Regions from separate parts of the Candidatus Protofrankia californiensis genome, predicted to be linked through region 1. Evidence: riboswitches for the same ligand, from Rfam matches in the RefSeq annotation. Region 1 holds a riboswitch; each other region holds the start of a gene.
The links. Region 1 has a riboswitch for cyclic di-AMP ahead of DD1DGNOD_RS25380 (C40 family peptidase). Riboswitches for the same ligand answer to the same signal wherever they lie in the genome.

Region 1 (10,112 bases):
ATCCTGTCCGAAGTCGCGACCGGGCGGATGGCGGCCTGTGTCAGCGGAACCAACGGCAAGACCACGACTACTCGGCTACTGGCTCGTGCGCTGGGCACGCTCGGCCCGGTCCGGAGCAACAGTGGCGGCGCCAACATGGCAGCGGGCGTCCTGGCCGCCCTGTCCAGGCCGCCCTACGACGCGGCTGCCGCGCTCGAGGTGGACGAGATCTGGTTGCCCAGGGTAGCCCGGGAGATCCAGCCCCGCGCGGTCCTGCTCCTCAACATCAGCCGTGACCAGCTCGACCGGTCGAACGAAACCCGGCGGATCGCGAGCCTGTGGCGTAACCTCGGCGCCGAACTGCCAGGCGCGACGGTGATTGCCAACGTCGACGACCCGCTGGTCGTCTGGGCCGCCTCCGGTTGGTCGAGCCAGACCTGGGTGTCGGCAGGCCAGAACTGGACCGCGGATGCCATGGTGTGCCCCCAGTGTGCCCGCCTGCTTCACCGCAACGCCACGGGCTGGTGGTGCGGCTGCGGCCTGGCCCGGCCCGAGCCCATCGTCGCCGTCACCGGGCCGAACGAGCTGCTCTGGTTCGGCCGCCACCTCACGGTGTCCATCGATCTGCCCGGCCGGGTGAACCTCGGTAACGCGGCCATGGCCGCCGCCGCCGCGAAGCTCTTCGGGGTGGAGGTCGAGCAGGCGCTGGCCGCGATGACCGGCCTCGGGGACGTCCAAGGTCGCTACCAGGAGGTCGAACTCGGCGAGAACGGCATACGCGGTCGGCTGCTGCTGGCCAAGAACCCGGCCGGCTGGGTGGAGATGATGGAACTGCTCAACACCGCACCCGCCCGACCGGTGATCATTGACTTCAACTCGCAGACCGCCGACGGCCGTGACCCGTCCTGGATCTGGGATGTCCCGTTCGAACGGCTCGCGGGCCGACAGGTGCTGGTCACCGGTGGGCGCAAGGAGGACATGAGTGTCCGGCTGGCGTACGTGGAGGTCCCGCACACAGTGCACCCCGATGCCGAGAGTGCCGCGGCGACAGCGAACGAGAAGATCGTCGACGTAGTCGCGAACTACACCGCCTTCCGCGACATCCTGGGGCGGGTCGCCCGGTGAGGACGAACACATGACCGCCAACGGTGACATGATCGGTACTGCGGCATGAGCCTGGAGTCGGCGACCCGGATCGCCCTGATCTACCCGGAGCTGCTCGGGACGTACGGCGACGGCGGCAACGCGACCGTGCTGGCGCAGCGACTGCGTTGGCGTGGCCTTCCAGTCGAGGTGGTCGGCGTCCCGGCCGGCGAACCGGTACCCGGCGGCTGTGACATCTATCTTCTCGGCGGCGGTGAGGACGAACCGCAGGTACTGGCCGCCGAGGGGCTGCGCAGGAACAGCGCGATCGCACAGGCGGTGGCCCAGGGTGCGGTCGTTCTTGCCGTGTGCGCCGGATATCAGGTGATCGGCACGTCCTTCCCAGCCGGCGAGGGCCAGGTCCATGACGGGTTGGGCTTGGTGGATGTGGAGACGCGACGCTCGTTCGACCCCCCGGACCATCCGGTGCCACCACGTGCGGTCGGTGACATCGTCGTCGAGCCGGCCCCCGAGCTCGCGCTGCCGTTGCTGCTCGGCTACGAGAATCACGGAGGACGCACCCGGCGCCTGCCCGGTGGGCACGGGCGGCCCCTCGGGCTCGTGCGTAAGGGGATCGGCAACGGCACCCCGGAGCGCACCGACGGGATCGTGGACGGGCACGTGATCGGTACCTATCTGCACGGCCCGGTCCTCGCGCAGAACCCCGCCCTGGCCGATCTGCTGTTGTCCTGGGTGCATGGCCGACTGCCGGAACTGGCCGGTCCGCCGGAGACGGAGGTACTACGCCAGGCGCGCCTGCATGCCCTGGATGTCCATGCCTGACCCGGGTCCCCTGGCGCGTGGGAGAAGCATGCCTGCCCGGTGCCGGTGTCAGTCCGTTCCGGCTTTCGGGGGGGCGTCGGGCGCGGGACACGGCTCATGCTGCGGTGGAAAGCGGGCGCGGTCGTGTTCGGCAATGGCTGCGTTCAGACGGCCCAACAGGGCGCCGAAGACGTTGCGTTCCTCCTGCGCCCAGGTCTGCACCAGGCTGTTGATCGTCTTCACTCGCGCGGAGCGGGTGGCGAGGTAGCGTTGCTGGCCGCGTGCGCTCAGCTTCACCAGTGTTGCCCGCCGATCGCTGGGATCGGTGGTGCGCTCCACCAGTCCGGCCGTGGCAAGTGCTGCGACCTGGCGGCTCACCGTGGAGATGTCCAGGGCGAACACCGCGCCGAGGGTCGTCAGCCGCACGGCGCCGTGCTCGTGAATGTGGCTGAGTAGCAGGTAGGCGGAGCGGTCCAGGACCGTTCCGGACTCGTCGGCGATGGCCATCCGAAAGCGCTCGGCGCGCCGGCTGAGCACCGACAGTTCATGTTCGATCTTGATTAGCCGATCGTCGAGTTCCTGACCGTTATCCACTTCGGCTTCACCCCTGTCCTGGCAGCCGTATGCCCCGCAATCGGATGTTGTTGAGATTCTGGTGGATACACCACGTTGACGAACGAGCCGCATCGTGGGTGCCGAAGCGATCACGCCTGTCTGGTTACTCGTGGTTACAACGCTGCTCCACAAGCTGCCCGGGTGTGAGCCAGCACACTCCAGGTAGGTCCCGACTTGTGTGCGCCGCGAGGCGAATCTGCCGAATCGACAGCTCCTGGTGTGGTTCGGTTGTCTCGTGGTATCGAATCCGCTGAAAGCCGGGAAACAGCTATGGGCCAAGAACCGCAAGCGGGTACTGATCATTGGTGCCGTGCTCGTGGTCGCCTGGATCTACGTGTCCCGCTCGGGCAGCCCGGACACCGAGCGAGCAAAAATACCGGCAGGGTACGCTTCCGCCGAGCGTGAGCTTGCCGTTCACGCCGACTCCAGCCCCAGCAAGCCGCTGCCGCTGGTCCTCGTCCTGCATGACGACAGCAGTGACGCGAGCGCGATCGAAAAGGCCAGCAGAGCCTCGGTGCTCGCCGACCGGCGGGAGTTCGCCGTGGTCTACCCGGAGGCCGTGGACAGTGAATGGAGGTTGGACGACCCACAGGGTGCGGACGTGCAGTACCTGCGTGATGTTGTTCGCTACGTCTCGCAGGAGCGGTCGAAGATCGACCCGTCCCGGATCTACATCTGGGGTGCTGGTGAGGGTGGGCACGCGGCCCTCCTGGCTGCCTGTGCAGCGCTCGGCAGCGGCCAGAAGTTCGCCGCCGTCGGGGTGGTGGGGCCGGTCGGGCAGGCCCAGAGCTGCCCACCAGAGGTTCATGTCCGGCATGTCGAAGAGACGACATGGAACGAGAGCACCACTCGTGATCTGTGGGACTTCTCCAGGGACTTCAAGCTTTAGTCAAGCCGAATGTCCGGTCGTCTGTTGTTGCTGAAGAGAAGTTCCCCAGTGGGCCTGAGTCTCCGGCGGCACACCCGGCCGGCGGGACGATGTCGACTCCCGCCGGCCGGCCGCACTGTGGGGGGGGTGCAGTACGACCGGCCAGCGGAAGCCTGTTGTTCCGCCGGACTTTCCGAGCTGGGGGGGTTGGCTCGGTCCGGCCAGCGGAAGTCATTATCGTGGGGTGCGGGGTGCCACCAGGTCGACGTTGACTCCGACAACGTCGACCTGGTGGCAGGGTTCGTGCGCAACCGGAGGGGGAGGCTGCGCAGGAACCCGCTTGTGGATTGTTTATGAGGCCGTAACCGCTACGCCTGGCGGCGTGCTGATGGCCGGATGTCGACGCGGGCTGGTCAGATCAGCTAGACGACCCGGCCAACGGAATACGACGTGGTGTGGATAACTCTCAGTGAGACGACGTCGCCGGACTTCGGCGCCACCCACATCTTACCATTACCGGCATAAATACCAACATGGTAGATATTACCCGGTGAACCGTAGAAAATCAGGTCACCGACCTGCTTGTTGAACTGTGATACCCGGGTGGTCGCCTGGTACTGCGCCTCGGCCGTGCGGGGGAGGTTGCGTCCCAGCTGCTTGAAGATGTACTGGACCAGGCCTGAGCAGTCGAAGGAGTAGGGGCCTTCCGCACCGTAGACGTAGGGCTTGCCGGCCTGCTGCGCCGCGAGATATACAGCCCGTTCACCAAACGAGCTGGCCGCTCCGATCGCGCTCGAGATAGCAGCGTCCGGTGACGGATTGGTGCCGAAGATCTGAGAGCCGCTACGGGTGGTCGCCTGGGAAACCCGCGCCGGAGGTGCGGGTACGAAATTGGGGACCACGGTCAGCGTACCGACATTGGTCGACCGTGTTGACCGCAGGGCGTCGGTTCCGTCGAAGATAGCGGTGATCTGCGTGGTGGTGAGAACCTTGGCTGTATAGCTCGTGAAGCCCTGGTCGTTGGTGTAAAGGTGTTTGAAGGTCGCCCATCCGTCCGGCAGCTTCACCTGGACCTTGACGAGTTGATTGGCCAGTGGCGCGTGGGTGGTCTCGTCCTCGAGTGAAAATCCCATCTCCACCGGCCGATCGGCTTTAACCGAAACGTCCGGATTCGTGACTCTGAGCACGGCCCCCGACTTGGGGCGCAGGTCGGTCTGGTTGAGTACCTGGCTGGCGATCGACCCTGGGCTGGTCGCAGACGTCGGGTTGATGACGGAGGTGCGCAGGTTGGCAAGAGAGGCCTGACTTCCGAACTGAGCTCCGAGCGTTATCGGAGAGGTGACGGAAGCCTCGTCGGGACCCGAGTCGGTCGGGGCACATCCGGCCAGGGCAACTCCGGACACCGCAACCGTGCCGGTGGTCATCGCGGCGACCGCGGCCCGGGCTCGCGAGCGACCTGCTCCGGACTGTGATACTGGTGCGCGGTGCCGGCCACGTGTCGGGCGCTCAACGTGCCGGTCGACCTGGTGCCGGCGGGATGACGGCGAAGCCGTCTGCGACGAACGTGACCATGGTTCTGGATCAAGCTGCACATCATGCGCAGACAAGGCTGTGATCCTTCCCGTTCGCCTGCGAGGTGAGCTGTCGGGTTCGGGCTGGGCTGCCCGGTGGGTCACGCGACCATCGCGCTGCGCACTTCACCCCGAGGACGACACCGCGGCTCGGTGCCGTCCGGTGGAGGATGGGTCCCCCGCTCCTGCCCTGGTGACGACTCGGAGGGAACACCGGGACCGTGGGCAGGATTCGGCATTTCGGTCCGGTGTGTCGTGACGTCGGCGCGAGACTAGTTCATAAGGATGGCGCTAGTAAACACTAGTCCCTCACAACTACGGCGAGTAGCTGTATGAAGTGCCATACCCGGCTCTTCCTCGTCCTCCTTCACCGACTGGCTCGCCGCCGTGCATGACCTGCTGGTTCGTGACTTTTGGTCCCTCGGCTGACGCTCCGTGTTCCGTGACTTGCAGGATGCGGAGGATGACATTACGCCATAGTGGCGGCAGTCGGTCGACGGGGGGTCTTTGAGTACTTCTAGTAGATGTCTCACTACTTTGAGTAGCAAACGTTGGTGTGAACTGAAGAGATTTTCATCCTGTTCATCACGGTTGTCCGGTTGAGTTGTTCCAGATTGTCGGCCTCCTGACGGGTTGAGGAGTCTGGCGTCGTACGCTGACAGCGCCTCGTCTGTTCACTCACGTGACCAAGGTGGTGCGGCTAGTGATCAAGAACCGTTCGGCGCTCCCTGGAGAGACAGTCGCTATGACGCAGTCCGCACCGGATGGGCGTACCGCACTCCGACCGGATGCACCTGCCCGGCGGTCACGTCCACAACGCGCGGACGTCGTCGTGATCGGTGCGGGTGTCGCGGGTCTCGTAGCCGCGGTCATACTGGCTCGTCGCGGTGTCGACACGCTTGTGCTTGAGTGCGCCAGCCGGGCGAGGGTGGAAAGTCGCCCACGTGCCGGGTTACTCGGACCAGGAGCGGTGGACGTCCTGGAGCGCAATGGGCTTGCCGACGGCCTGAGGGCTGAGGGTGCCCCGCACCACAACTGTGAGTTTAGGCATCGTCGCCGAGCGTTCGTTGTTGAGTATGCTCGGCACGCGGGCGGACGCCATCACGTTGTCTACCCACAGCAGAAGCTTGTCGCCGGCCTGGTCGCCGCCTACCTTGCCGCAGGTGGCGTCATCGAGTTCGATGCCACTGACGTGACATTGGACGCGCTCACCTCCGACCACCCTACCGTGTCCTTCGTCGCAGCCGACGGGCAGCGGCGGACCGTGGAAAGCCGTTTCATCGCGGGTTGCGACGGTCATCATGGTGTTTCCCGCCGGTCGATTCCCGAGGGCGCGTTGCGCAACACCCGACAGCATGGCAGCCCATGGGCATGGCTTGCGGTCCTTGCTGCAGTCGCTCCATCTACCGATAAGATCATTTATGGGATCAGTCCGCAGGGGTTCGCCGGCCACATGCTGCGCGACCACCGGACGAGTCGCTTCTATTTACAGGTCGAGGCCGCAACCGACGCAGCGGACTGGCCATCCGAGCGGATCTGGGAGGAGCTGCACACCCGCCTCGCCGTGGACGCCGACTGGAAACTGGCGGAAGGGCCGTTGCTCGAACCGCCGAACGTCATCACGATGGACTCACTCTTCTACGAACCGATGCGGTTGGGACGTCTCCTACTCGCCGGGGACGCCTCGCGGCGAGTGCCGCCGGCGGCGGCCAAAGGCGCCGGGCTTGCCATCGCCGATGGTGAGACGCTCGCGCTGGCGGTAGCGGCAGCCCTTCACAATTCGGACGAACGACCGTTGGACGCCTACTCCGAGGTGTGCCAGGCTCGGGCCTGGCTGGCGCAGGAAGCGTCGACCAAACTGCTGCAGATGGTGAACGTCGAGCTCTCCGACTCGTTCGCCCGGCGCTTGCAGGACGTTCGCTTGGACCGTCTCCGGACGTCACCGGTCGCTGCCGCCGAATTCGCGGAACAATACCTATCCCCCGTCTAGACCTATCCCCCGTCTGGCGCCTTCGGCGCGAGACGGGGACCCCTATCTCTATGGTGGGCCGCCGTTGTTACGGATGGCGCGTGTGGGGTGGCCGGCGGGAGAGTAGGCCAGCGGTCTGCAGGACGTGGAGTTCGATCGCGAGTTCGTGGACCTCTGGCGACAGAGAGCGATGGCTGACGGCCAGGGCGTCTACAGCGGTCTGCGCGCGTTCCGCGAGATTGTCCAAGGCGCGCTGGTGTGTACGCATCTGGGCGCGTTCGTCCTGAATCGCACGAAGGGTGTCTTCCTGCCACTGCCGGGCGCGCATCAGGTGCTCGCCGGCGTCCGCGGCCTGCCGTTCGGCGTCTTCCAGGCGTCCAAGAAGTTGATCGAGCTGTTCCAGTCTTATTGCCAGTTCTGCAACAAGATCATTACGGACCGTATCCATCGGTTGTGTCATCGGACCGCGTCGCCTTCGTCCTGGATATGAAGGACGACGGCGACGCGGCCGCCGGCGTCGAAGGTATGGCCGTGAGTGGAGGGCCGTTGCCGCCTGCCGCCGAGCGATGGTCGGGAGGGCCGCGCAAGGACGGGTCTCCCGTGAAAGCCCGACACAGTTCATCACGGTAGCCGACGCCGTGGTCCTCGTGAATCCCGCTGCCGGATGCTATGCCGTGGAACAACCGGTAAAAATACGATCAAATCGTACAGTTGGTTGTGTGGATAGCCGTGCTGGATGCGGCTACAGGCCCGATCGGTCGCATTCCCTCCCCTCCCCTCCGTGTCGCTGGGCAGGTGCTCGCGGCTCGGGCGGGGTTGGGCGGGGCGCGTCCGTGGCCCCGGAAGGACCACGTCCGTGAGCTGCGTCCAGGTGATCTCTGACGAGACCCGAAGAATCATCCCGTGAAGCGATGCCAGGGGATGTGATCAGGGCAGATCTGCGGGATCGGCTTCCGGACCTCCCGGATCCGGCAGAAACGCCAGCCCGGGTACTGATCAGCGCGATGAAGATCTGCTGAAGATCCGCCGGACGGTCCTGTCCTCGATCGCTAAAGCCACCCGTTTCGCTTGAACGCCCGGTACAGAAAGACACAGACGGTCACTATCAGGCAGAGGGCCGCCGGATATCCCCAGACCTGGCGCAGTTCGGGCATATGGTCGAAGTTCATACCGTAGATACCGGCTATCGCGGTGGGAACCGCAGCGATAGCGACCCATGCGCTGATACGACGCATGTCCTCGTTTTGCGCGATGGTGACCTGGGTCAGGGTCGCCTGCAGTATCGAGGAGAGCAGCTCGTCGAACCGGGCTATTCGCGCGGTGACTTCTTCGAGGTGGTCGGCGACATCCCGGAAGTACGCCCGGACGCGGGCGTCGATCCCGGTGACGCCGGACTCGGTCAGCATGCGCAGCGGAGCGTAGAGGGGCGCCACGGCATGCTTGAATTCGAGTACCTCCCGTTTGAGCTGGTAAACCTTGCCGGCATCGGGTCGAAGCGACCGCTGAAAGACCGAGGCTTCGATGGCGTCGATGTCGACCTCTATTTTTTCGGTGACGGCCAGATAGTCGTCGACGATCTGGTCGCAGATGGCGTGGAGGACGGCCGACGGTCCGCGCCTGAGTACCTCCGGCGTTGCCTCCATCCGGCTGCGAAGGTTCTGGAGTCCGCCGTGTTCTCCGTGCCGAACGGTGACGACGAAGTCGTGGCCGAGAAAAACCATGACCTCTCCGGTGTGCACGATCTCCGATGTCGCGGTCAGCTCCTCGTGATCCACATAGCAGACAGTCTTGAGGACGACGAAAAGCGTCTCCGCGTACTGCTCCACCTTCGGGCGCTGGTGGGCGTTGACGGCATCCTCGACCGCGAGTGGATGCAGCCCGTACACGTCGGCGATGTTGGCGAGCTCGGCTGCGGTCGGCTGGTAGAGACCGAGCCAGGTGAAACTGTTGCGTTGCTCGCGGGCCACGCGCAGGGCGTCAGCATGGTGGATGGTGCCTGGATCACGGTGGCCGTCCCGGTAGACGTGGCAGGCGACCACCCGCCCCGGTGGTGCCGAAGGGATCTCCGGACGGGAACGGCGCCTTTTCGGGTGCCTCCGAACGAGTGAAACCCGCCTGGTCACAGCTTCTGTCAGCCGGGCGGTCGCGTTCCCGCGGTCGGAAGGACTCCGGGAGAAAGGGTGATGTTCGTCGTGGCGATTGTCGGAATCATCACCGAATTTCCTGTCGGTCACATTCAACTCCTCCTGTTCTCCTGTTCCGGTCGTGCCTGTGCTTGGACGTCGCTGCGGCTCTTGCGAGTCCGGGTGCCGATGATGGCTCGACGAGGAGTGTTCATTACAGAACGTGTCTATCCGGCTTCTTTCTGCTAGACGTCGCACTGCCGAGGCAACTGGACCCCAGGACGCCTGTGGACGGCACCGGGGAGTGTCCCGCGTCCGCCCGGATCATTGTCGCAAGTCCGTGCTCCTGCCCTCGCCGTGCCCGACGCCGATGTACCCGGCCGGGAGCGGATCACCGTTGGGAGGACGGCTTGACCGGCGAGCATGATGCGCCGATTCTATTGTTTTCGGCTCATGGGCCGGATGGCGCGAGGCCGGCGGGCGGTTCGGTCGGCTAGGGGTCAAAGGTGGCGCGATCATGTTTTCGCGCCCGGGGTTCCTGTCGGATCGGCGAAGCCGATCTGGGAGGGGTCCGGAAGCCGATCCAGGAGGCCCAGGTCTCCGGGTTGTGAGGGGGCGGCGATGATGACCGCAGCAGGTTCGGGAGGGGCCCGACCGGAGGAAGAAGCCGGGTTCGGCGAGCGGGCTCGGCCGGCGGCATCCCCGCTCAGCCTGATCAGAGCGTCCCACGACCACATAAATGATCTTGTGAGCCTTACGTTCTCCGCCTCGGCGGCCCCAGGGGACCCCAGGCGCCCACTGCGGGCGGTCGACATGGCGGTCGCGGCGATCAGTATTCACATGTATGCCGTGCAGACCGCCGTCTACCCGATGGCACGCCGCCGCCTTCCGGACCGCCGGGCGTGTGTCACCGAGCTTCACGCGGTGGCACGGGAAATCGAGTCGGTGACGCGCGGCATTTCCCAGCATATTCAGGGTGACGTGCATCGGCCGAACGAGTCGATGCAGACATTGCGCAACCGCCTCGCCGAACTCGAGGAACAGCACGTGGCCATCGAGGACCCTATGGTCGCCGAGCTGGA
Region 2 (7,927 bases), on a different contig from region 1:
TCCTCTCTGGAGATCCGTGCCGGTTACGGATGCGTTCGCGGTGGCCGTCGAGCCGTGCCAGGCTAGGAGGAGCCAGGCTGAAAGGACCATGGCAACGCGGTCATGTTTTCCCGCGCTGCCAGAGATCCAGATCCCACTGGGGGCTGTCTGCTGGGAAAGGTGGCGACCGATCATGATCCACACCAAGAGGTGGACAGTCGATGTGCTCCTGACCGAGGATGACGGGCACACCCGCGCGGAGGCGGCGCTGCGCCCGGGACCGCGTTCGGACTCCGAACGCGAGCTGCGGGGCGTCGGACACGCGCGGCGGCACCCCACCGACACCGAGGTTCCCGAGATCGGTGATGAGGTCTCAGCCTCCCGCGCGCTGTCCGAACTGGCCCACAGACTCCTCGACGCCGCGGCGGGCGACATCGAGGCGATCACACACCAGACGGCCCACCTGCGCATGCCACAGCACCATCAAGGCGTTCGTCCGTGATTCGTCCGTGACCGGCGCCGGCCCAGCAAACCCGCAACGATGGGAACGGTGCGGCCCCCGGTCCGTGGTCGACCGGGGGCCGCGAAGGGGCCGCGAACGGATCCGCCGTTACGGCTTCACGGCCACGTCGGACACCACGGTCCCGGCCGGGAACTGCCCGATCGGATTGGCGTGCCCGGTGAGCAGGTTGACCGAGTACAGACCGTACTGGCCCGCGACCGACAGCGTCGCGAACCCGATGGAATCGACGGAGACGCCAGTGTTGTCGAGCGAGCTGTAGATGTCGAAGCCGGCGTTCAGGTCCGCGTTCACGCCGAGGTTGCCGGTCGCCACGAGGACGCCGGTGTTCGGCGGCGACTGGATCGCCAGCTGGTCGAGATTGGTGTCGATGTCGAACAGCGTGGTACCGGTCGTGAGGCTGGTGTCGTTGTTGGTGTAGGCGATGCCGGTGACACCGAGGGCGGAAAGCGCAGTGTCCACGGTTGTCGCGTGGGCCACGACGTCGTGGCGCAGGTTCAAGCCCGAGTCACTGACAACGCGCAGCAGGCCGTTGACAGGATTGAAGTCGACGCCGAAGGCGACGAAACCGGCCGGCGGAGCGCCCAGGTTGGAAACCGCGGTGGCCGCCCCGGTGGAGGTGTCCAGCGTGTAGACACCACCGCCGTTGCCCACGCCGTAAAGCAGTCCGTCCTGGGGCCGGTAGTCGATCCCGACGAGCGAGGTGTCGAGACCGATAAGTCCGGTGACGGGCACAGCCGGTCTTGCGCGTTCCGGGGATCGGGTGGAGAACGAGACCAGGCTGCTGCCGCTGGCCGTCAGGGCGACCGCCGGCAGGTTGGGCGTCCTGGTGTTCGTGCCGGACGAGCCGGCGACGGCCGCCTGCCCGGACAGCAGCGGCACGGCCCCCAGGGTACCTGCCACCACAGCGGCGGTGAATGCCGCTTTCAGCTTTCTGCGCACAGTTACTCCTTCGATCATGCACCGGCGCGGTGCTGAGGGACACGCCGCCTCAACAGCGGCGAGATGGCCGGTTAACGACTTTCCGCAGTTGACCGACCACGATACGAAGTAGACACGTAGAGCAACCACAAGTCAACCATGTGTCAACAAGGACGCTACAAACAGTGACTTCACCCAGAGCACGGGCAACAGGGACAGCAACTCCGCCACCGCCGCACCCCGGACGCGGGCGTATCGCACGGCGTGTCGATCAATAAGGAACATGTCGGTCAGGTGACGTGTCGCGAGGGCCTTCCCCGGGCCCCGCCCCGCGGAGCCGCCGCGGGCGGGTCCTACTCCCAGCCGAGCTCGGCAAGCCGCCGGTCATCGATGCCGAAATGATGGGCCACCTCGTGGATGACGGTCACCCGCACCTGCTCCACGACCTGCGCCTCGGTCTCGCTCATGTCGCAGATCGACTTTCGGTAGATCGTGATCCGGTCGGGCAGCACCCCGCTGTACCGATCGCCTCGTTCCGTGAGCGGCACACCCTCGTAGAGCCCGAGAAGTCCCGGCAGAGGTGGCTCGTCCTCGACGAGGATCGCGATGTTGCACATCTGACGACCGAGCTCCGGCGGCAGGCTGTCCAGCGCATCGGCCACCAGAGCCTCGAACCGGTCTCTGGACACCTCGACCACGTCGGTGAACCTCCTGTCGAACCCGAAACCGCCGATCGGCACCGTCTCACCCGTCTTGGCGTCGACCGGCGCAGGCAGAGACCGTCGCCCGCCCCCGCAGCCGGGCAACCAGCACGGGAACAACCAGGCACGGGAACATTGTCCGCACTCCCCTGCTTCTAATAACGTAATCATGTAAGCAACACGGGGAGGTCGGGATGCAGGATCCGCTCGATGCCTACTCGCAGGTGGTCATCCGGGTCGCCGCAACCGTCTCCCCCGCTGTCGCGAGCCTGCGGGTACGGACGCCGCGCGGCGAGGGAGCCGGATCCGCCGTGGTCTTCACCGACGACGGCTTCCTGCTCACCTCGGCCCACGTCGTCGACAGTGGATCGGGGCGCGCGGAAAGGCCCGGTATGGGCGGCGTGGTGGGCACGGCCGAGTTCGCCGACGGCACCCACACCGACGTGGACGTGATCGGCGCCGATCCGCTCTCCGACCTCGCGGTTCTGCGCGCCCGCGGCAGCACGCCACCACCGGCGGCACTCGGTGATGCCGCCACGCTCGCCGTTGGTCAGCTTGTCGTCGCGGTGGGAAATCCCTTGGGCCTGACCGGCAGTGTCACCGCGGGAGTCGTCAGCGCGCTCGGCCGGTCGCTTCCCACCCGGGCCGGCACCACCGTCCGCGTCATCGACGAAGTGATCCAGACGGACGCGGCGCTCAACCCGGGTAACTCCGGAGGTGCGCTGGTCACCGCTGACTGCCACGTCGTCGGCGTGAACACCGCCGTCGCCGGGATCGGGCTCGGGCTCGCCGTCCCGGTCAACGCCACCACCCGTCGCATTCTCGCCGCGCTCATGCGTGACGGCCGGGTGCGACGCGCCTATCTGGGGGTTGCCAGCACCGGGGCGCCGCTGCCACCGCATCTGGCCGAACGGTTCGGCCGGCGACACGGCGTGCGACTGGCCGAGGTCGTCGTGAACAGCCCAGCCGGTCGCGCCGGCCTGTTCGCCGACGACCTGGTGCTCTCCGTCGCCGGGCAGCCGGTCGCCACCCCCGGGGACCTGCAGCGACTGATGACCGAGGAGACCATCGGACGTCCGCTCGAGCTGACCGTGTGGCGGCGCGGCGCACTCGTCGACGTCATCGTCGTCCCCCAGGAACTGGCGCTCACCTAAGTCGACCGTAGTCGCCGTTGTAAAGATTCGTGTGAATTCCGAGCAGGCCGGCCAGTAACAGCGCCGCCAACGCATAGACCATGGTTATCCGAGGGCCGATGAGAATGGCGGCGAGCATCGGGCTGACGACCGTCAGCGTAAGAACTACATACCTCCCGTGACCGGCCAGACGTAGAGCGACCACGGCCATGAGCACCAACAGCGGGGCGAGGCGAGGCACCCAGCCTGTTGATCGTAGCCGCGGCATACTCGCTCGTCTTCCACCGGGGAACCGAGCGAAACCTGCCGGCACACAGTGTGCCCGTTGTCCGTCTGCTCCGGCCCGGCTGACCGACCGGTCAGCCGGGCCGGAGCAGACGACGGGTCGGCCACGGACAACGGAATTGTCAATTCCACATTTTCAATCACATATTGTCAATCACACGAAACCGTCAGCCGCACGGGAACAGCCGGGCGTGAGTGCGTGCGCCGACTATACCGTCAACTGCAAGTACGTGCTGTCGCTGGTATTCCTTCACCACCCTGGTGGTCTGCGGGCCGAATTTCCCGTCGACGGCAAGAGAATATCCGAGGTCGGCCAACCGTCGCTGTATCCTGACGACCTCGGTACGCAGGCGACTTCCGTTTCTTATGGCCACACCGGACTGACCACCGGACGATGGGGCCGAACAGTCCCTGTTGGTGTAGTGGATCCCGGTGACAGGCGGGACCGGAGTGCTCGGTCGTGATACCCGTGTGGTCGTCGGGCGGGTGCTCACAGCGGCCGCGGCAGCATTCCCCCGCGTCAGATAGCGGCGGTAGGAACCGTTGGTGTAGGCACCCCACGCACGCACACCCTGGCTTTCACACACCTTCTTCGCCGCCCACGCGTTGGTGGCCGGATCGAACAGGTTCCGGCCCGCCAGCCAGCTCGCGTGGGCCCGCACGTTGATCTGCCAGAGTCCGCGGGAGTCCTCGCCGCGCGGGTTACGCGCTTTGGCGTTGCCACCGGACTCCGCGAGAGCCACCGCCACCCAGGTGCTCAGCGGCACCCCCTGGCAGCTGGGCAGTCCCGCGTTCATGCCGACACGGGCGATGGTCGCGTCGGGAACGATGGCGGAAGCGGACGCCGGACTCGCGCCGGCCGGGGCCGCAGTCAGCATCATTCCAGCCGCTGTTCCGATGAGCCCAACAGTGGTTGCTAATGCGGCGCCGGTGCACCGACTCTGCTTCCTATGTTTTCCTTTGGCCATACTCAGACATCTCACCTAAAGGTATCGTTGAAGCGGCCCGTACTGTTTCTTCCGGTAGCGGTACCGGTACACCGTTTCCAGCGTCGAGCACGCCGTCACCAGGGTCGTCCAGCCTTGTTCCGGACGACGGGCAGGCACCGTTCAGGCCAACTGTTCAGGCCAACTTTTCAGGCCATGCGAACCATTCGTTCAGGCCATTATTTCGGGCCATGCGAACCGAAGGTGACGTGCTTTCTCGACGTCCGCTACAGGACTCGTTCGGGGCTCAGGAAATGGCTGCCGGATACCGACAGAAAAACAACTCACGGCGTTACCGGTTCGCAATTCCCTGCGTTACCGGTTCGGGGTGACAAAATGCCCGGGACTGCTCACCCGGGGCAGCGGTCTCACCTGATACGACCTACCAGGTAGTTGTTGGTGTAGACCTTCTGGAGCCTGACCACGGCTCCGCTGTGCGGGGCGGCCCACATCATTCCGTTCCCCGCGTAGATCCCCACGTGATGGATACTTCCCGGCCGACCGAAAAAGATGAGGTCACCGGGCTGCTTGGCACTCTTCGGTATTTTCTGGGAGGCACCGTACTGGGCATTGGACACCCGCGGAATACTGCGGCCGAGCTGTTTGTAGACGTAGCGGACGAGGCCGGAGCAGTCGAATGCCCGCGGGCCCTCGGCGCCCCACACATACGGCTTGCCAGCCTGCTTCGACGCCAGATAGACGACCTTCGCCCCGAAGCTGCTGGAGGACGTCGAAAAACTCACCGGTTGCGCCGACACCGCCCCCGTGGCGGCAGCCGGCGACGAGGTCGCCGACCAGGTGGCCGGAGTGATCGTGAAGGTGGCCGGTCGGACACCGGCCACAGTGGTCGTGGCGGCGTCGGCCCAGCCTGCCCCGTTGACCCCGTTGGCCCCGTTGGCCCCGTTGGCCTCCAGCCCCCGGTCGTTCGCCCAGGCCGGGGCGGCCAGACCGGAGAGGGCCACGGTTCCGGTGGCCGCGGCGGCAACCGCCGTACGTGCCGATATCCGGCCAAGGGTGGACCGGGTCGTCCGCGCGCGATGACGACCCCGCCTGGGATGTTTTACGGCAGCCGAACCTGAATTCACCTGATATGCAGGCAACGATGATCCTTCCCATACGCCTGCGAGGTTAGCTGTCGGGTTCGGGCCGGGAAGCCCGGTCGGCGCGCGGGAACGCGCAGCCGACTTCACCCCAAGGACGGCGCCGCGGTGGCGACATCCGGCGGAAGGTGGGTCCCCCGCTTCTGTCCTGGCGATTACTAGTTGGAGACGCCGGACCATGGACAGAACTCGGCGTGTGGTCCGGTGCCGTTGAGAGCTCGGCCAACGTAGCGAACTACTTTCGGTAGTCGCAAGTAGCAGTTTTCTCGGCATGTCGGCGCAAAATGCTTACCCTGCGTATCATTTGCACAAGCCGTCTCAGGGCAGCTGCCAGGACGACACCGGTGAGCCGCAGCGTGGCGGGGCTGCGCACCATTGCCGGAGTCCTCCGGTGCGTATCGTGAAGCACCCGGCGCAGACCGGCAACGACATTTTTCTCTGCCACCGTGTTCCTCTGCCACCGTGCGATCCGGTCCCGCGCGGGCCCGCGTCCACGGATATCCGTCCACGGGGTATCCCGCCTCCCCCGGCGGGCAGCTTCAGGATCCCGGCAGGGCGGGCGCCGGTGGGCCGTTGCGGCCGGAACACCCATATGGATCGAGATCAATACAGATCAAAAGCGAAAATATGAAACCGCGGTATCCATCGGCTTACCTACCGGCGTGCCCGTCTGCGGACGAGCAGACGGGCGAGCACGCGGATACAGCATTACGAATCAACCCGTGCGCACAGCGTGGTCAGTAGCGCACGTGGATCACCGCGAAGCGGGAGATCACCGCCTTCGCCGGTACCAGCGCCGTTCGAACCGATCAGGATTCGACCCAGCCACGCGCCTGTGCGAGGCTGGTAAGCCGCTGCCGTATCTGGTGTATTTGACTGCCGGTCAGGGTCGGTACCGATTCGATAAGCGTCTCTGTCAGCAGGTGCCGGAACTCCCCGATAGTGAGGACGTCGCACATCTCGTCGTCGTCAGTACCCGAGCGCCCGACGTTCGTGCTTTCGGAATGCGACAGCAACGGGCGGGCCGGAACCCGACGGACAAGGCGGACAACCGACGCCTTCGGGCCCCTGTCGCTTTCCTCCGCCTCGAACTCCACCAGCGTTCCGGGCTGGAACAGGTGTTTCTCATCCTGAAGATCGTTCGCGTGTATGAAAATATCGTCGCCACCGGCATCGGGCGCTATAAAACCGTAGCCACGAATTCCGTCGAAACGCAAAATCCTACCAGTACCCACCACGTCTACCCCTGTAGAGAACCTCTGTGCCAGCTTAGCTCCAACACCCCCCAACCATGAGGTTTACTCACACTCCCAGTTGCGCATGGTCAGGTCAAGCCGACACGCGAACCACAACAATGATCGACAAGAAGTGATCGAGGAAACGCCCGGAGCCGGCCAGGGGCGACTCGTCAACCATCTGACCGGCTCCCAGCGCGGCGTGCCCCGGTGGCCGGCAGGCCACCGGAAACGCGATCATGCTTTTCGCGCTCGTGGCCCTGAGATCTACGCCGGATCGCGGAACGTGTGGACGGCGGCAAGGCACTGCTTGGCGACGCTGACGACCGCCTGCGAAGTGAACCCGAACTTGGTCTGCAACGCCCGTAGCGGGGCGGACGCGCCGAAGGTCTGCATACCGATGATCGCCCCGTCGGTGCCCGCGTACCGTTCCCATCCGAGCGTGGAGGCCTGTTCGACCACGACGCGCGCGCGGACCGACGGTGGCAGCACCTGGTCGCGGTACTGCGCGGGTTGCCGGTCGAACAGCTCCCAGCACGGCAGACTGACCACGCGGGCGCGCACACCCTGCGCGGTCAGCTCCTCGTAGGCGGCCAGGGCCAGGTGCACCTCACTGCCGGTGCCGATCAGGATCATCTCGGGATCGCCGTCGGGGGCATCGGCGAGGACGTAGCCCCCACGGGCAAGCCCGGACGCGGCAGCGTAACGGGTCCGGTCCAGCGTCGGCAACGCCTGCCGGCTCAGGATGAGCGCGGCCGGCTCCCGCCGCAGACCCATGACGACCCGCCACGCCTGCGCAACCTCGTTGGCGTCGCAGGGACGGATCACCAGCAGGCCGGGGATGGCCCGCAGCGAGGCGAGTTGCTCGACCGGCTGGTGCGTCGGCCCGTCCTCCCCGACCCCGATGGAGTCATGGGTGAACACGTGGATGACGGGGAGCTCCATCAGCGCGGACAGTCGCAGGGCGCCCCGGGCGAAGTCGGAGAAGATCAGAAAGGTCGACCACAACGGCCGCACCTTGCACAGGGACAGCCCGTTGGCCACCGCGGCCGAGGCGTGCTCGCGGA
Region 3 (4,491 bases), on a different contig from region 1:
ACACCGTCAACACCGGCAACGGTTACTACGGTGCCTACCAGTTCGCCCTGAGCACCTGGCAGGGTCTCGGCTACACGGGGCTGCCCAGCGGCGCCTCTCCAGCCACCCAGGACGAGGCCGCGCTGAGACTGGCTGTCCGATCCGGCTTCGGCCAGTGGCCGATCTGCGGCCAGGGGATGGGCGCCGACCAACTTGCGGCAGACGCCAGCTCGTCCGGCGCGGGGTCGGCGAGCCCGAGCTCGCCGTCCGACTCGACCCGCACCCGACGCTTGGTGGTGCGCCAGAGCGCGGAGAGCCTGTTGGACGCCCCGGACAGCACGTTGTTCACCACCGGGCTGATCCATCAGGTGCGATCGGACGTACGAGCCTGGCAGCTCCAGATGAACGCGCTCGGTTACAAGATCTTGATCGACGGTCGCTACGGCCCCCAGTCGGCTTTTGCGGCCGGCCTTCTGCAGGGTTCGAAGGGCCTGCGGGTGGACGGCATCTGCGGCCCACGGACCCGGGCGGCCACCTTCGCCTGAACGACCCGACAGCCGGCGGCTCACCTGACCGACAGCCGCCGGCTCGCCCGTGGTCAGGCACGCGGCGGATCGCGCTGGAGGACCGCAGACAGCGCGATCACGATCGCTTCGCACTCGAGGTCCCTGCCCGGATCCGAGGTCCCTCCCGGATCGGCGAAGCCCGTCTGAGAGGTCCGGAAGCCGATCCGAGAGGCCCAGGGACCGATCCGGGCGGTCCTGCTCCCCAGAGCACTTGAGAGGTGACAGTCAGCGCAACCAGAAATACGGATAAGACTGAATTTATCACTTTAAGTTATAAAATCTGAAGAAGACGACCCTGTCACAGAGAGGTCCGGATCGCCAGGTAGAGTCACTTGTTCAAGGTGTTTAGCCCATTCGGGTGATAGGAGTCACGTGGGTGTAGTTCATCCGACACCCCGATTTGCTTCGATAGAGCCAGACTCGCTAGAGTTCTTCCCACTCACCGGATCGGTGAGGCCGCCCGGACGGACGCCGAATCCTGTCCCCGTCCGGTACGGCACGATCTACCGCGGAGCCACAAGGACAGGAGCGGGGGAACCAACATCCGGACGTCCGCACACGGAGTCCTTGGGGTAAAGCCGGCAGCGCCCATCAGCGCTACCGGCCGGGCTTGTTCCCGCCCGCACCCGACAGCTCACCTCGTAGGCGACGGGAAGGACCGACCCACATGCCGTCTGGTGGCAGGCACCGCGCCCCGCAGCATCCCTCCACCGTCATGAAGGTCCTGCGTACCACCGGTGCCGTAACAGCACTCGTGGGCAGCGGTCTGGCTGTCACGGCCGCACCCGCAGGTGCCGCAACCGCGGACGACTTCGCCAAGCTCCGTCAGTGCGAGTCCGGCGGCAACTATCGGATCAACACCGGCAACGGCTACTACGGCGCCTACCAGTTCGACACCGGGACCTGGCGCGGTCTGGGTTACTCCGGTCTACCCAGCGACGCGCCGTCGGCGCTCCAGGACGAGGCCGCCTACAAGCTTTACAACTCCCGCGGCTGGTCCCCGTGGCCGTCCTGCGCGGCCAAGATGGGCCTGACCCGCAACGGCCCGGCACCGTCGTCGTCCGCTGGCACGTCCAGTGCCGGTGCGATAGAGCGCGCGATCACTCCGGCACAACCGGCGATGACGCTGGATCGCGCCAAGGCCCTGCTGGACTCGGCGGACTTCACCGGAACGACGCTGTCCAGCGCTCTGTCCGGCGAGGTCCGCCCCGACGCCTATGTCTGGCAGAGCGAGATGCGCCAGAAGAAGTTCATTCTCCAGGTGGACGGACGTTTCGGGCGGGAGTCCCAGGGTCTGGCATCGCTCTACTCCTATCTGACTCGGGTGGACGACGGCAAGGCCGGCGTGGTCGGCAAGAACCTCTGGGACGTCACCGTCACCAACCCAACCGTCCTGTGACACACAAGATGTACATCATGTGATATTTCGTGGCTAAAAGATCACAGGTGATCCGATCGTGTTCCGCCCGGTCGCCGTCCGGTGCTCCACCACCCTCGGACCCCGATCATGTGATGGACCTGCCGGCCCACCCCCTCCCGGCAGGTCCATCGCCTGACGGATTCCCCCGCAGGCCGAACGTGAAGCCGATCGGACCGGGCAGGATGGACCCCATGACAACCTCATCCGGACGATCGGACCTGCTCGGCGGCCCGCCGCCAACGAAGCTCACCCTCGATCCCGCCGCAGCAAAGGCGCTGGGTACCGGCGAGGACCCGGAGACGGTCGCAGGGCGTTTCCCCGACTCCAGTCTCGCCTGGGCAACGCTTGCCGAACGCTCTTTCGATGCCGGCAACCCGGTGGCCAGCTATGCCTATGCCAGGACCGGGTACCACCGTGGCCTCGATCAGCTACGCCGCGCGGGCTGGCGAGGACACGGGCCGATTCCCTGGTCCCACGAACCCAACCGGGGCTTCCTTCGAGCACTCGCGGCACTGGGCCGCGCAGCCAGCGCAATCGGCGAGACCGAGGAGGCCACCCGCTGTCGTGACTTCCTCGCCGACAGCGACCCCGAAGTGGCCGACATCCTGGGAGTCAAGGACATCTGAGCCGCTCGCGAACGGCACGCCACCCCGCCGGAACACCCGTGGCTTGCCGGCAGCCTACTAGCATCCGACGTAAGTTACAGATGATGTAAGTAGCACGCGACGTGAGTAGAGGCGGATGGCGTTCGTCAATCGCACCGAAGAGCTTGCAGCGCTGGAACGCTGGTGGGCCTCGACCGACCCACGGCCAGCAGTGGTATGGGGACGGCGCAGAGTCGGCAAGACCGCCCTGCTACACCGCTTCGCCGCCGGACGGCGGTCGGTTTTCCACACTGGTGCCGGCCGCGCGGCCTCGGGCGAGCTGGCGCAGTTGTCCCGCCAGGTCGTGGACGGCGTCCCCGGGCGGTTCCGGGACCTGCTCGCGCGCCCATACTCCGATTGGGACGACGCACTCGACGACCTGGCCGCGACAGCGGAGCACGAGCCGCTTCTCGTCGTCCTGGACGAGTTCCCGGAGATTGTCGCAACCTCACCGGATCTTCCAGGAGTGCTGCGGGCCTTCCTCGACCGCGCCGCGGGTAGGACCAAGTTGCGGCTGCTGCTGTGCGGGTCGGCGGTGCGGCACATGACCGCGCTACAGGAACAGCGGGCGCCGCTCTACGGCCGATTCGACCTGTCGCTGTCGCTGCATCCCTTCCGCCCGAACGAGGCCGCGTTGATGCTGCCCGGGCTCACGCCGGCCGACCGGGCATTCGTGTACGGGTTGGTCGGCGGGGTACCGCTGTACCTGTCGTGGTGGGATCAGGATGCGGGCATCACCGACAACCTGCTGCGGCTGGCCTGCCGACCCGGCGCATCCCTGCTCACAGAGGGACAGCTTGTGCTGGCGACCGAAGTGGAGCACGGCGAACATCCGGCGGCGGTACTACACGCCATCGCCTCGGGCCGTACGCAGTACAACGAGATTAAGGACTACATCCGGGCCGAACCGGCGCGCACCCTGGACCGGCTCATCGAACTACGGCTCGTTGAGCGAATCATGCCAGTGACCGACACTCCTCGCAGCCGGCGCCGTGTCTACCGGATCGCCGACAACTTTCTCGCCTTCTATCTCGGAATACTTTCCCGGTTCCGCCCCGAGATCGACCGCGGTCTCGGGGAAGCACTGCTACCCGTGCTGCTCAAAAGCCTTGACGACCATTTCGGCGCTCCCTGGGAGGAGTCGTTCCGGGAGCATCTGCGACGGCTGGCCGTCGCGGGTTCGCTGGGACCGGACATCGTCGCGGTCGGACCCTACTGGGGCACCGGCGGCCGGGACGAGATCGACGCGGTCGTACTGGCCGGCCGAGACCGACATCCTGTGCTTGCCGGGGAGGCGAAGTGGACGCGAAGCGTCGACGGCCGGCGGCTGGCTGCCGGCCTCCAGGAGAAGATCCGTGCCCTGGGGCCCCACCTGCCCACGGAAGATCATCTGGATGCCGATGGCACCGGACCACAGGACGGTGACGGCCGGCGGGCAACGGAGCGTCCCGGACCGATCCGCCTTGCCATCTGCGCCCGCGAGGAGATCCGCAACCCGCCGACCGGAGCCCTCACCGTCACAGCCGCCGACATCTTCTCCCCGCCGTAACGGCGGCAGGCGGCAACTGTTCTGTTGACATGTTCTGTCGACGAGGACAGCGGATCACGCGGTCGACACTGTCGCTTCTCCTCGCCGTTGCTCTACCCACGGGCTGGAACAATGGATCGTACGGCCGACACCATCCCGATCTACGGGGTCCGCAACCGCGTTGAGAAGAACGGGCCCGCGATCCGTGATGCGCTCCGTCCAGACGATCGCGACATGTTCGTGACGGAACTGCGGATCGCGCTGGCAGAGGCCGACAACACCCTCAACCTCGACCCGGTGACCGCAGTGATCGACAAGTGGTGGGGGCAGGCGGTGCTCACCGCCAACCCGGAG

Region 2: linked by a shared signal. The riboswitch ahead of DD1DGNOD_RS31210 (C40 family peptidase) and the one ahead of DD1DGNOD_RS25380 (C40 family peptidase) in region 1 are both predicted to bind cyclic di-AMP.
Region 3: linked by a shared signal. The riboswitch ahead of DD1DGNOD_RS03235 (transglycosylase family protein) and the one ahead of DD1DGNOD_RS25380 (C40 family peptidase) in region 1 are both predicted to bind cyclic di-AMP.

Annotation. Positions count from the first base shown of each region.
Region 1 covers NZ_CAAAFT010000489.1:24,219-34,330, reverse strand. Annotated here, with positions in the region: gene DD1DGNOD_RS25400 (Mur ligase family protein) at 1-1,104, shown strand, start outside; gene DD1DGNOD_RS25395 (type 1 glutamine amidotransferase) at 1,150-1,905, shown strand; gene DD1DGNOD_RS27540 (MarR family winged helix-turn-helix transcriptional regulator) at 1,954-2,478, opposite strand; gene DD1DGNOD_RS25385 (PHB depolymerase family esterase) at 2,735-3,388, shown strand; gene DD1DGNOD_RS25380 (C40 family peptidase) at 3,790-4,791, opposite strand; cyclic di-AMP (ydaO/yuaA leader) riboswitch at 4,980-5,183, opposite strand; gene DD1DGNOD_RS25375 (4-hydroxybenzoate 3-monooxygenase) at 5,684-6,928, shown strand; gene DD1DGNOD_RS30985 (hypothetical protein) at 7,053-7,397, shown strand; gene corA (magnesium/cobalt transporter CorA) at 7,957-8,946, opposite strand; gene DD1DGNOD_RS25360 (hemerythrin domain-containing protein) at 9,652-10,112, shown strand, end outside.
Region 2 covers NZ_CAAAFT010000278.1:809-8,735, forward strand. Annotated here, with positions in the region: gene DD1DGNOD_RS15115 (DUF1876 domain-containing protein) at 173-481, shown strand; gene DD1DGNOD_RS15120 (DUF4394 domain-containing protein) at 590-1,441, opposite strand; gene DD1DGNOD_RS15125 (metallopeptidase family protein) at 1,774-2,118, opposite strand; gene DD1DGNOD_RS15130 (S1C family serine protease) at 2,316-3,275, shown strand; gene DD1DGNOD_RS15135 (hypothetical protein) at 3,268-3,522, opposite strand; gene DD1DGNOD_RS15140 (peptidoglycan-binding protein) at 3,707-4,420, opposite strand; gene DD1DGNOD_RS31210 (C40 family peptidase) at 4,894-5,625, opposite strand; cyclic di-AMP (ydaO/yuaA leader) riboswitch at 5,628-5,789, opposite strand; gene DD1DGNOD_RS15150 (cold-shock protein) at 6,435-6,863, opposite strand; gene DD1DGNOD_RS27100 (hypothetical protein) at 6,955-7,101, opposite strand; partial or broken gene DD1DGNOD_RS29530 (transketolase-like TK C-terminal-containing protein) at 7,128-7,927, opposite strand, start outside.
Region 3 covers NZ_CAAAFT010000058.1:3,736-8,226, reverse strand. Annotated here, with positions in the region: gene DD1DGNOD_RS03240 (transglycosylase family protein) at 1-524, shown strand, start outside; cyclic di-AMP (ydaO/yuaA leader) riboswitch at 1,043-1,207, shown strand; gene DD1DGNOD_RS03235 (transglycosylase family protein) at 1,213-1,944, shown strand; gene DD1DGNOD_RS03230 (DUF3151 domain-containing protein) at 2,157-2,591, shown strand; gene DD1DGNOD_RS03225 (ATP-binding protein) at 2,707-4,158, shown strand; partial or broken gene DD1DGNOD_RS03220 (DUF6247 family protein) at 4,270-4,491, shown strand, end outside.